DNA from 3 places in the Alicyclobacillus hesperidum subsp. aegles genome. Region 3 is predicted to be linked to each of the others. Evidence: riboswitches for the same ligand, from Rfam matches in the RefSeq annotation. Region 3 holds a riboswitch; each other region holds the start of a gene.
The links. Region 3 has a riboswitch for cobalamin ahead of metE (5-methyltetrahydropteroyltriglutamate--homocysteine S-methyltransferase). Riboswitches for the same ligand answer to the same signal wherever they lie in the genome.
Positions count from the first base shown of each region.

Region 1: linked by a shared signal. The riboswitch ahead of QMF38_RS03765 (ribonucleoside-diphosphate reductase subunit alpha) and the one ahead of metE (5-methyltetrahydropteroyltriglutamate--homocysteine S-methyltransferase) in region 3 are both predicted to bind cobalamin.
Region 2: linked by a shared signal. The riboswitch ahead of QMF38_RS01475 (ABC transporter substrate-binding protein) and the one ahead of metE (5-methyltetrahydropteroyltriglutamate--homocysteine S-methyltransferase) in region 3 are both predicted to bind cobalamin.

Region 1 covers NZ_BSBJ01000005.1:189,358-193,639, reverse strand. The annotation lists gene QMF38_RS03765 (ribonucleoside-diphosphate reductase subunit alpha) at 1-2,054, opposite strand, end outside; cobalamin riboswitch at 2,212-2,404, opposite strand; gene QMF38_RS03760 (GNAT family N-acetyltransferase) at 2,687-3,229, opposite strand; gene QMF38_RS14780 (IS1/IS1595 family N-terminal zinc-binding domain-containing protein) at 3,698-3,973, opposite strand; gene QMF38_RS03755 (PaaI family thioesterase) at 4,173-4,282, opposite strand, start outside.
Region 2 covers NZ_BSBJ01000003.1:57,046-61,327, reverse strand. The annotation lists partial or broken gene cobT (nicotinate-nucleotide--dimethylbenzimidazole phosphoribosyltransferase) at 1-42, shown strand, start outside; gene bluB (5,6-dimethylbenzimidazole synthase) at 124-801, shown strand; gene QMF38_RS01480 (cob(I)yrinic acid a,c-diamide adenosyltransferase) at 798-1,400, shown strand; cobalamin riboswitch at 1,433-1,629, shown strand; gene QMF38_RS01475 (ABC transporter substrate-binding protein) at 1,740-2,723, shown strand; gene QMF38_RS01470 (FecCD family ABC transporter permease) at 2,720-3,733, shown strand; gene QMF38_RS01465 (ABC transporter ATP-binding protein) at 3,739-4,282, shown strand, end outside.
Region 3 covers NZ_BSBJ01000068.1:72,066-76,347, reverse strand. The annotation lists gene QMF38_RS12205 (LysR family transcriptional regulator) at 1-472, shown strand, start outside; gene metE (5-methyltetrahydropteroyltriglutamate--homocysteine S-methyltransferase) at 436-2,733, opposite strand; cobalamin riboswitch at 2,933-3,135, opposite strand; gene QMF38_RS12195 (S53 family peptidase) at 3,202-4,282, opposite strand, start outside.

The DNA.
Region 1 (4,282 bases), on a different contig from region 3:
TTCGGCGCCGTTTGTGGCACGACACCGTTTTTCTTCTCCTCGAGGAAGAAGCGCGCGAACACGGGATCGATTCCGGCGGTACTGCCCGCAATGAGGCTTGTGCTGCTCGTCGGCGCGATGGCGACAAGGTACGCATTGCGCACACCGTGGCGAGCAACTTGTGCGCGTAGCGTATCCCAATCCGGGCCACCCGGGCGGCTCCTGTAACCGCGCAGTTCGAAGTATTCGCCCGTCTCCCAATCAGAGCCATGAAACAGTGGATACGGCCCCTTTTCCTTTGCCAGTTCCAGCGATGCTTCAATTGCAAAGTAATTGATCCATTCGAAGAGCTCGTCGACATGCCGCAAGTGCTGCTCAGATTCCCAAACGAGCCCGTGTTCGGCGAGATATTGGTGATAGCCGCTGACGCCAAGGCCAACTGCCCTGTACTTTCGATTCGTAATGGCCGCCTGTGCGACAGGGTAGTGATTGAGATCGATCACATTGTCCATCGCGCGAATTTGTCGGCGCACCGTCTCCCGAATCGACTCGCGATCACGACACCGCCCAAGGTTGAGCGAAGATAGATTACACACGACAAAATCGCCTGCTTGTTGCCGCACGGTGACGACATCGCCTTCGACAATCTCCTCACTTCGCCGCGATGGGCTCATGTTTTGCATAATTTCAGTACAAAGGTTGCTGCAATAAATCATGCCCGCGTGCTTGTTCGGGTTTAAGCGATTCGCCGCATCGCGGAAAAAGATAAATGGTGTGCCGGTCTCAAAGGCAGATTGCATAATTCGTTTCATGATCTCGATGGCAGGAATTTCGTTGCGAGGCAGGTTGGGATTGTTTACGCAAGCCTCGTATCTACGTTCAAACTCTTCGCCCCAAGCATCCTCCAACGAAAATCCCATCGCCTTTTGCACTTCGTACGGACAAAACAGATGCCACGTACCACGCTCTTCGACCCGGCGCATGAACAAATCGGGAATGCAGACACCTGGGAAAATGTCGTGTGCTTTCATGCGCTCGTCGCCGTTGTTCGTGCGCAGTTGCAGAAAGTCAAGAATGTCCTTGTGCCATACGTCCAGGTAAACAGCCGCTGCACCGCTGCGCATGCCTAATTGATTACAGCTAACAGCCGTATTATTGAAGTTCCGAATCCAGGGAACCACGCCACCGCTGGCGCCGGGATGGTTGCGGATAGCCGATCCGCGCGCGCGAATTTTGCCAACGTAAATGCCCATGCCGCCGCCGAATTTCGAAACTCTCGCAAAAGCCTCATCTGTCGCGTAGATGCTGACGAGATCGTCCTCGGGCATGTCGATGAAACAGGAACTCAATTGATGGAACGGTTTGCGCGCATTGCTGAGCGTCGGTGTTGCAACGGTCGCCTGTAACGTCGACAGCATGTCGTAGAAACGTTTCGCCCAGTGGAGCCTGTCCTGTTCCTTCATCGCCAGGTGCATAGCCACGCCCATGAATAGTTCTTGAGGCAGTTCCATGATACCGCCGGCGAGGTTGCGAATGGCATAACGATCCATGAGTTGTTTAAGACCAACGTAGTTAAACAAGTAGTCCCGCTCGGGCTTGATATAGGCGGCCAGTTCCTTGATTTCTTCCACACTGAAGTGCTCGCGTACGTAGGTGCCGTAGCGTCCGATTCGTTCAAGCTGTTCTATCAATTCGTGGAAGTCCCCATAACCGATAGAGTCGTATCCGCGATTGCGTCCCGCCTGCTTGTAGCAATCAAATAACAGGAGGCGTGCAGCGACAAACTGCCATTTCGGTTCATTCACATTTGTCATCTCTACGGCTGCCTGGATTGCAATCTTGGCAATCTCAGACGTCGCCATGCCGTCGCGCAGCTGCGGGTAAATCGCCTGCGCCAAGCTTTCTGGATCATACCCGTCGACTTGTGCGCATCCACGCTCGAGAAATGTATAAAATTTCTTCGGGTCGAATCCTGCCTCCCCGCCGTTGTACTTGTACACGCGATATGACGCAAGCCGCTCGGTCCATTCTTCCCTCTCCATTTGCGCCACACCGGTCGCGCTTTGTTCCGTCATGATCTATCCGCTCCTCATCGCTTTCATAGAAAAACCCTGTTCCCATCAAGGAACAGGGTTCGACATTCTAAAACTACGGTTTTGATTCGAGCTAAGCCAAAGCGCTCGAACCACGTGTTTTTACGTCCATCGCCCCTTCCCAATCCCTCGTGGGAGTGATGCACAACCAATCCTGGCAGGTCTCCGGACTGAGTCTCATCTGTGCTAGCGCCTTCCCCCATCAAGGACGGAGTGGCTGGCTGAGAGCCATAGCTTGCACATCGAACATCACCGTGGCGAGGACCGTTCCAGCTTTCCACTGGATTCCCTTTTCACTCGCGATTGCGAGCACCAGGATTCGTCTATGTAATTGTGGTTTGCAGAATGAGATTAACACTAGATATAGTGTTTGACAAGTCTCGACAACCAAGTTTGCGGTATATATGTGTAACGCTCTGTTCTCATTAAATGTTGTTTTCGAAAATCTAAATGGGGGTGTCCCAAAAGGTTTTCTTGAGAAATTCTTCTCCGACTGCACCGTTCTAAATCAGCGTGGATATGAAAAGTCCGCCCCACTTTAAAGTTGAGGCGGACTGCTTTTTGGGATTGCGTCATTTGACAAGGGCTTTTGGGACAGCCCATTTGATTCAAAATCAAACCTTCCAATCCTGTGCGAGCATTCCGTAAATGATGTGGTCTACGTAGTGGTCATATAACCATTCGGCTTGTCGTCTACATCCTTCGTTTTGAAAATCCAAACGCTCAGGTATTGCCCTGCTTTTTAGATTCTGCGGAGCAACCCGTATTTCAACTCGGTTCAGTCCATTTTCCTTGAAAAGAATGTCAATGAGTGTTCGACATGAATTTGTCATAATGCCCTTGCCTTGAAACATCTCACCAATCCAATACCCGACGCTTGTCAATCGGTTCGTCCAATTGATGTAGTGGAGACCGAGAACCCCTGCGAGTTCACCACGATACCATATACCCAGTTCCACACCGTTATTGGCTGCGTACTTCTGTAATCCAGACTGAATGAAATCTTCTATATCCCGAACGGTACGTGTCCCGTCAACGAAAGGTAACCATTCTCGGAGATAACTGCGTGACTGGTCCAACAATGCAAATAACTGGTCAGCATCTCGAACTTCCAACAATCTCAATTGTGTGTCTTCGTTGACTTTGTGGCTAAACACTACCCATTCCCCCTCTCTCCATTCGTGCTAACTGGTGGTGGTAGTTCTCTTCCGACCAAGTGAGTGATAACAATCTCTGCGGCATAGTTGGTCGGGTTCTCGTTCGCCTGTCTCATGAGAGACGAAAAATAAACTTCCAGCATATTGATAATTCAGAATAGATTCGTTACAAATGACGCAGTTTCCTGCAAGAGCATATGATTTGTATTGAACCATCTTACTATCGATGCAGGACATGGCGAGAAATCGTTGCATCCAGCCCTGCAAACGGCTGTGATAGGCATTGACGTTCTGGATGTGGTATACGCCTCTCGTGCGTTCGCCCTTGCTTTGATTGAGGGGGGGCTTGGCAAATGACATACAATTTAGTTTGATTTTTACAACTCAGGTAAGCGTCAGTGCAAAGTACCGTGTTCTGACTGAGTATGGGCAACATCTGACGAGCAACGATGCCTGAAAATACAGTTGCTAAGTCCGTGCTGGAGTGAAGTGAAACCAGTACCTTGTGTCTCCAATTGAACGCAGTAGACACGGCGATACCGAGTTCATATGCAATTTGACGGCACGATCTCGCATGCAACGAGCGACTTCAACCCACATATCCGTCGACTTCTTGACATATGCCAGTGGTGTACCCGTCAAATCGCTGAACGTGCCACGACAACTTTTGCACAGATACCGTTGGCGGTCATCTACTTTACCGTGACGAATGGTTGATTTGTTCTGGCAACGTGGACAAACCACACCAATGCGGAATTGTGCTTCTCGAATGTGTTTAATATGCAACGCCCTGTCCGTCTATGAATTATCCTTTTTCCAGAATCGTACCATTATGGTCAAAGAAAACAACAATTAAGGCTAACAGAGCGATGTGTAAACATGCGAACGACGAAGCGCGAGCGGACAGTTCCGCTCGCGCTTGTGGACAACGCAACATATGGCATTACTTCGACTTGTGTAGGACGCGGAACGTGCCCGTGGCAAATGCGCATAACCTGCCATCATCACTATGAACATGTCCCTCTACCGTCATCGTGCGCCCGCCGCGGTGGA
Region 2 (4,282 bases), on a different contig from region 3:
GGGTGTGAAATCATGGCGGAAACAGCGACGTTTGCCGACGCGCGCGTCTCCAATCCGTTTGCCGGCGATCTGCCTAACGATGAAGGCCATCTCGTCTTCAACGATGCAGATACAAGGCGCGAGATGCCGCCGGTCGCCGTGGACTTTGACGATGCCGAGCGCAAGGCGGTGTACAAAGCGATTGCCACAAGGCGCGACGTTCGCGTGTTTTTGCCCGATCCCGTGCCCGTCACGGTCGTGCGGCGCATTTTGGAAGCCGGGCACCAGGGGCCGTCGGTTGGCTATATGCAACCTTGGAACTTCATTGCGATTCGCGATAAACAGCTGCTTGCCGAACTCGCCGAGCTCGTCGAACGCGAACGCGTGCGTGCCGGTGAGAAATTTCCAGATGAGCAGAGGGACTACTATTTGCGGCTAAAGGTAGAGGGATTGCGCGAGGCGCCGTGGACCATTTGCGTCACCAACGACCCGACGCGGGGCGGACCCGTCGTACTCGGGCGCAACACGATTCCTGAAACCGACCTGATGTCGACTGCCTGTGCCATTGAGAACATGTGGTTGGCCGCGCGTGCGGAAGGGATAGGTATGGGCTGGGTATCGATGTATGAAAAGGGGGATTTGCGAACCCTCTTAGGTATTCCTGAACACGTCGATCCCGTTGCCTTGCTTTCGCTGGGCTATACGCCTCATTTTGCGGACGAACCCATCTTGCAGAGGGTCGGTTGGCGCAATCGCATCGCCATTGATGAAATTGTCTTTCTTAATGGCTGGGCAAAACCATGGAAGGAGAATATACGATGAGATTATACACGCGCGGGGGCGATCTCGGTACGACAGCGCTGATCGGCGGCGAACGGAGACGCAAAAGCGATTTGCGCGTCGAAGCATACGGGACGGTGGACGAGGCCGGGGCCTTTCTTGGCTTGGCCTCAAGCCAGCTTGTCGATCCACAGTTTGCGGACATCCGCGAGCTACTCTTTGCCATCCAGCAGCGCTTGTGGGACGTCGGAGCCGATTTGGCCGCACCAAAGTCCGCGACTGCCTATGTGCTACGCACGCCTGAAGATGCGGCGTCGGTGCTGGAACCATACATCGATACATACCAAGCAGAGGCAGATAAGTTGGACAAGTTCGTCCTCCGCCAGGGCTCGCAACCAGCGGCAACCCTGCACGTCGCCTGCACAGTGGTGCGCCGAGCAGAGCGTCAGGTTGTCCGTTTGGCCGAGTTCGAGGAGGTCCCAGGCGCGGTGCTGCGGTATTTAAATCGGCTGTCAGACCTGCTCTTTGTCCTTGCCCGGGCCGTTAATGCCCGCATGCACGTGGACGACATCGACTACGCGAATAGCCCACCAGTCTTTCGCGATCCGCGCTCGCGCCGCGATCGCCCACAAGAGGATTGACAGCAGGGCCGCCGCTGACTAGGATGAAAGGCGAACTGAACCAGCCGCTAGGTGCTTCGCGCGAAGCGAAGAGAATAGGGAAACCGGTGTAAATCCGGTGCGGTCCCGCCACTGTGAACAGGATAGGCGCCTTTGCTACGAGGCACGTATTGCAATCCACTGCCGTAGGGTGGGAAGGATGCGACACGAACCTGTGAGCCAGGAGACCTGCCTAGCTGCTTACGAGCCAACCTTCGAGGAAAGGTTTGTTTCGACATGCGCGTCCAGAGAGGCGTGCACGACGGACACAGGCAACTTTCTCGCAAGGGACGCTCCAGATGAATGGGGGTCCATTTTTTTATGAGACGAAAGACAAGCTGGGCAATGTGGACAACGGCATTGGCCGCGGTTGCGGCCCTTACCGGTTGTGGTGCGGCAACTGGCGGATCCGGCGGTAACGCCACGCAAGGAACGAGCGGGGCAGCCGCATCCAGTTCCGCTTCGTTTCCGATCACGATGACCGACGACACCGGCACCAAGGTTACCATCCAAAAAGAGCCAATGCACATCGTATCAGGCACCGAGGGCACGGACGAGATTCTCGTGTCACTCGTTCCGAAATCGCGCATTTCACTTGTGACCAACCTCTCCAGCGACGCCACATATTCGGATGTCACGAACCTTGTCAAAGGGATTCACCAGTGGAGCGGTGACGACGCCGAGCAGGCGCTCGCCGTCAACCCGGATTTGGTGCTCATGGCATCGTATGCGCCACAAAAAGTGGTGAACCAAATACGCAGTGCGGGCGTTCCGGTTTATGAGTTCAACGACTTTACCTCGGTGGCGATGATTGAGCACAACATTGGCGTCATTGGCAAGCTAGTCGGTGAGCCGCAAAAGGCGAAGGCCATCGTAAATAATATGAATCACAACATCGCCAAGATCGAACACGCGGTCGCGCCGTACGGTCGTCCGACGGTCCTCGATTACAGTTCTTATGGGTACGCCGCTGGCGAAGGTACGACGGTCAACGATATCATCCGCATGGCCGGCGGGAAAAACGCCGCCGCGAGCTTGAAGGGTTGGGCCAAGATCACTGATGAGGAGATTGTCAAACTCAACCCCAGTGTGATCATCGATTCGAGCGACGATGCCGCGTTTCTCAAAAAACTAGCGTCCGATCCGGCTTTGCAGTCGGTTGCGGCCATCCGTGAGCATCATCTTTACGCCATCGACAGCGCCGACTTGTCATCCGTTTCGCAATATGTCGTGAAAGGCGTTTATGATGTGGCAAAAGTGATTCACCCGAACGCGCACGTTCCGGCGGTTCAGGTGCTTTCATGAGGTGTCGGCGGCCCCTTGCGTTCGCGCTGTTAGGGCTCGCCTTGTGCGTCGCCGTCGCGCTCGAAATCGGGATTGGCCCCGTCTATATCCCGTTTTGGCACATTCCTGGCGACACCATCGCGTACGCGAGCGGCCATCGGTCGCTCGACGCGATTGTCGTCGGTGCCATTCGCTGGCCGCGATTGTTGGTCGCGCTGTTGGCGGGGGCAGCGCTGGCTGTGGCCGGTTGCGTCCTCCAGGCCATTTTCAAGAACCCGATGTCAGACCCGGGCGTGATCGGCGTTTCGAGCGGTGGTGCCCTTGGCGCAGTGCTCACCATTGCCCTAGGTTGGTCAAACAAATGGCTGTGGGTAACGCCTGTCGGCTCGTTCGTTTGTGGCCTTGCGGTGGTCGTCCTCATTTATCGCCTTTCCACTTTCGGTCGCCGGACGAATCTTTACGCGTTGCTCTTGGCTGGTGTTGCTGTGGGTTCGTTGTGTAGCGCCATCATCACGGCGATTCTCGACATGTCACCACTGCAGACAATGGAGCAGATGATGTTTTGGCTGTTTGGTGGACTTGACGGCAGCAATTGGCACGAGACGTTTATCCTCGCCATCGTCGACGGCGTTGTGTTGCCCGCCTTTCTGACTTTGGCGTGGGCCCTCGACATCATGGTGACCGGCGAAGAACATGCCGAAGGTGTCGGTGTGGCCGTGCAGCGGGTCAAGCAGATTGCGCTTGGGCTGTGTGCGCTCGTCGTCGGCGTTTCCGTGAGCACAACAGGCGTCATTTCGTTTGTCGGCCTCATTGTTCCACATGTTCTCCGCTATCTCGTGGGGCCGCGTCACCGCTATCTGATTCCCGCCTGTGCTTTAGGTGGGGCCACTCTGCTGGCGCTCTCCGATCTCGTTGCGCGCACGGTGGTCGCCCCGGTTGAACTGAACGTGGGCATCGTCACATCGTGTTTAGGCGCGCCCTTCTTTCTGTTCTTATTATTTCAACATGGTCGCAGTTGGCGAAGGAGATGAGCGCGATGGCTGGTGTGCGACTGGAGTCCGCTGCGTACTTGCCGGTCTTAAAACCGATGTCCATTGCGCTTGAGTTGGGCCAAGTGGTTGGCGTGATCGGGCCAAACGGAGCCGGGAAGTCGACGCTGCTTCGCCTTATGGCTGGACTTATTGCGCCGACCTCCGGGCAAGTGGTTGTGGCAGATCTGCCTATCACAAGTCAGCCACCGCGCTGGCGCGCTCAGCAAATCGCCTATTTGCCACAGTTTATTGGCGATGACATCCCATTTACCGTGCGCGAGTTTGTGGAAATGGGAAGGTACAGCAGGGAATCCGCTTTTGCACAGGGCTCCTCCCGGCAGGAAGCCGTAATGGCTGCTGTCGCTCAAATGGGCCTCGAGCGCCTGCTCGATGTGCCACTTGCTCAGATATCGGGGGGAGAGCGGCAACGGGCAGGGATTGCCCGCTGTTTGGCACAGGCTTCGCCCGTGTTTTTACTCGATGAGCCAATTGCCAATCTCGATGTGTTTTACCAACTGGACATCCTCTCGCGTCTACGTGGTCTCGCAG
Region 3 (4,282 bases):
GGTTATTGAGCTTGGCATCACGCGCCTGCCAGTGCTCTCCGACGTTGAGATCATACACTTGCATACGGAACCCCTGGTCGCCGTACACCCCCCAGGCTGGGGAGCCAAGCACGAGCGCCGCATCGGATTGTCAGAGTTCGCCGACAAACCGCTGCTCGTTTTACACAGCCATGGCGGCAGAGGCATTTATGAGATGTTCATCGAGATGTGCCAGGCACAGGGAGTCCACCCGAACATCATCTGCGAAAGTCCGGATGTGGCGACGCTCCTGACCTTAACCGAAGCAGGCATCGGCGTCGCCATCGTCCCTGCACTGGCCGTGCGTCTGCGGCCAGAAGGCGCTTTGCGTTACGGCGTAATCGAACCGACCATCGAGACCGACACGGCCGTGATCTGGTCAAAACAGCGCGCCCTAACCACGGCCGCAACCCATTTTCAAGAGATGCTCGTAGCGCACGTCACAGGCTCTTGACGCAATTGTCGCGCTGCCATCACCATCGCCTGCAAAGCCGCCAGCGTCTCTGCCTCGCCACGGGTCTTCAGGCCACAATCCGGATTGACCCAGAGTTGCGCCGGATCGATCACGCTGGCCGCCTTGCGCAACAATCCGACCATGTCATGGACATCGGGCACGCGCGGGCTGTGAATGTCGTAGACGCCGGGCCCGATGTCGTTTGTGTACTGAAAGGCTTCAAACGCCTGTAACAATTCCATGTGCGATCTCGACGTTTCAATCGAAATGACATCGGCATCCATGGCTTGAATGGCAGGCATGATATCATGAAACTCGGCGTAACACATATGGGTATGGATTTGCGTCTCGTCTTTCACACCACTGGCCGCGATGTGAAAACATTCGACTGCCCACTCAAGGTAGGCGTCCCAGTCTGCCCGCCGCAAGGGCAAGCCTTCGCGCAAAGCCGGCTCGTCAATCTGAATGACACGAATCCCTGCCGCCTCTAAATCCAACACTTCATCGCGAATGGCGAGTGCAATCTGGCGACACACCTCATGGCGCGGCAAATCGTCGCGGACGAACGACCACTGCAGGATCGTGACAGGACCGGTCAACATCCCCTTGACAGGCCGCTCTGTCAGCGATTGCGCATAACTCGTCCAACGGACAGTCATCGGCTCGGGACGCGCCACGTCGCCGACGATAATAGGAGGTTTCACACAGCGCGATCCATAACTCTGCACCCAACCGTGCCGCGTAAACAAAAACCCGTCCAGCTTTTCGCCAAAGTGCTCTACCATATCGGTACGCTCAAACTCTCCGTGCACAAGCACGTCGAGACCAAGTTCTTCCTGAATGACGATCCAACGCATAATCTCGCCTTGCAAGAACAACTCGTATTCCGCATCTGAAATTTGCCCCTTGCGCCACTTCGCCCGCGTGTCGCGCACAGATTGCGTTTGCGGAAACGAGCCGATGGTTGTCGTCGGAAACGGTGGCAACTGCAGACGCTCCTGTTGCTTGGACTTGCGCTCTGCAAACGACGATGCGCGTGCCAATTGCAAACCGCTCAACTGCGCCATCCGTGTGGCGACAGCCGAATTGCGCAAGCGTGGAGACGCCGTCCGTGCCCTGCGCGCCTCACGACTCAGAGCCAAATGCTCCGCAATCGCATCCTTACCGTCGTTCGCCCCGCGCTTAAGCACCCGCAACTCAGACAGCTTTTGCACAGCAAATGCCAGCCACGACTTCACCTCTGGTTCCATGTCGCTTTCCAATTCCACATCCCAAGGCGCGTGTAACAGGGAACACGACGGCGCGACGTGAACCTGCTCAAGCCCGGCGATAGAAGCGGCCTGCTCAACGAGCACCAGAGCCTCGTGCAAATCGGCCCGCCATATATTGCGACCGTCGATCACGCCGACAGACAGCCGTTTCTCTTGAGGCCAGCCATAGCGCGCCAGCTCCGCCAACTGCTGCGGTGCACGAACGAGATCCAGATGCAGACCCTGTACCGGTAGTGACAAAGCCGTCTCCAAATTGTCAGCGATGGAACCAAAATATGTGGTGAGCAACATGTTGGGCACCGACTGCGCCGCGAGGTACGTATACGCCTCGTGCAAGCTTGACCGCTCGCTATCCGTCAGATCGAGAACCAGGCAGGGCTCGTCGATTTGCACCCACTGTACCCCGGCATCGTGTAGAGCGTTAAGTAGCTCGCCATAAGCAGGTAATAGTTGGGCCATCAGGGACAAGGGCTCCACATTTTGTTCGCGCACCTTGCCAAGGCGCAAAAACGATACAGGACCTAAGAGCACCGGCACGGTCTCGATGCCCAGTTGCCGCGCTTCCAAATACTCGGCCAACGGTTTATTGGCTCGCAGCCTAAAGTTTTGTTGCGCTGAGAATTCAGGAACGAGGTAATGATAATTCGTGTCAAACCACTTGGTCATCTCAAGCGCTGCCACGCCCTCAGCACCGCGCGCCATGGCAAAATACTGCGCGAGCGAGCCATCTGGTAGCCCACGAAAGCGGTCAGGCACGGCGTCGAATAAAACAGCCATGTCGAGAACGTGATCGTAAAGCGAGAAATCGTTGGATGGGATCCAGTCGATGCCCGCCTCCTTCTGCAGTTGCCAGCGCAGGCGCCTGATGTCGGCAGCCGCTTTGCCCAGCTCTGCCTCCGTCGACTTGCCTTGCCAGAACGATTCGAGTGCCCGCTTGAGTTCACGGCGCGGGCCCATGCGCGGAAATCCTAGTGTTGCTGCAATCGCCAAAGTCGTGTCGCCTCCCCAGATGATGTGATGCTAAACTCCCGAGCGCGAGCGGAATCAAAAAGCCCCCACTTCCACACGGGAAGCGGGGGTGCATGGAGACTGGATATATAGGCAAGCGTTGCAGCCGACGTCAACACACACCGGCCAAGCAAACAATCCTGCTTCGTTCCTGCCCCAATCCCAAACCCACGTGGGATACACAGAGCTGCTTCGCCTGGCAGGTCTTCGGACTCGGATGTCATCCGCTGTCGCACAGCCTTCCCCGCATCCAAGCGAGTGGCTCGCGGCCGATAAGCCGCAACGTCAACAGCGTCGTTCCTCACCGCGGCGGGACCGTTCCGGATTCGCACCGGATTCCCTTTTCATTCACCGTCGTAGTGAAACCAAGCGAGCATATCAAGTTGTGGGGCTACTATATCACTGCCTTATTATTTTCGCAATTGCCCAGCTAGACAGAAGCCTCTGCGATCACGCCTGACCTCGATCTTGCTGCTGCAACTGCTGCAGTGCTGCAATGAGTCGATTGGCAATCGGACTACCAAGGCCCGTGCACGGGTCCCAACCGGGCCCCGCCGCATAGACATCCCCTGTGCCGGCGATATCGTTGTTGCCCTGTGTAATGTCGCGAAATGCCTGCGCCGCTTTTGGCAAGCTATATAGCACTGGGTTGAGATAACCCACAGGCTGACCGATGGTCTTGTTTGCAATGGTGACCAGCCCCGCCCACAAGGGTGCCACGGCACTCGTCCCACCAATTGCCGCAGTTTCGCCGTCGACCAATACCTCGTAGCCTGTCGCAGGGTCAGCATCTCCCGCGACGTCCGGCACACCGCGTCCAACCGTGCCGCCGGGGTTTGAAGACGGTGGCACCTGTGCGTTTTGCTGCCAGCTGGGAAGCGCAAATACGCTACTCACGCCGCCCCCGGTGCTGCCACCTTGTGCGCCGTCGTTCCAGACGGTCTCACTCGCAATCTGACCATTTTCCACTACCAAACGCGTCCCCCCGCAAGCCAAGGCATAGGGTGACGATGCGGGAAAATCAACATGGTACAAACCGTCGTTCTCGCCATCTGTGGATCCGCTGTCCCCGGCCGCGACACACACGGTCACACCAAGCGCAGCCGCGTCCTGCAAAGCCCGATTCATCGCCTGGATAGAGGCCGGCGCCCAACCGTTCTCAGGACCGCCCCAACTGATAGAAATCACCATAGGTTTGTTCGTCGTATCGTGAATAGCCGTCGTGATCGCGTTCAAAAACCCAGCGTCCGTATTTGGCGCAAAATAAACAGCGAGCTTTGCACCTGGAGCGACGGCGCCGGCAACCTCGATATCGAGCTCGACTTCGCCGTCCGGGCCATTCGGATCGCCGGTCGGTTGGTTGACTGCTCCATCTACCCCTACCGCAACAAGAGGTGGCGGCGCCATACCAAGTGACGCGAAATACTCGCCGATATTTTGATCTGAATACCCACCGCCAAGCTCAATGATGCCGATACACTGCCCCGTACAATCGACGTTTTCCGGAAAGGCATAGGCCGCTGCAACCTGT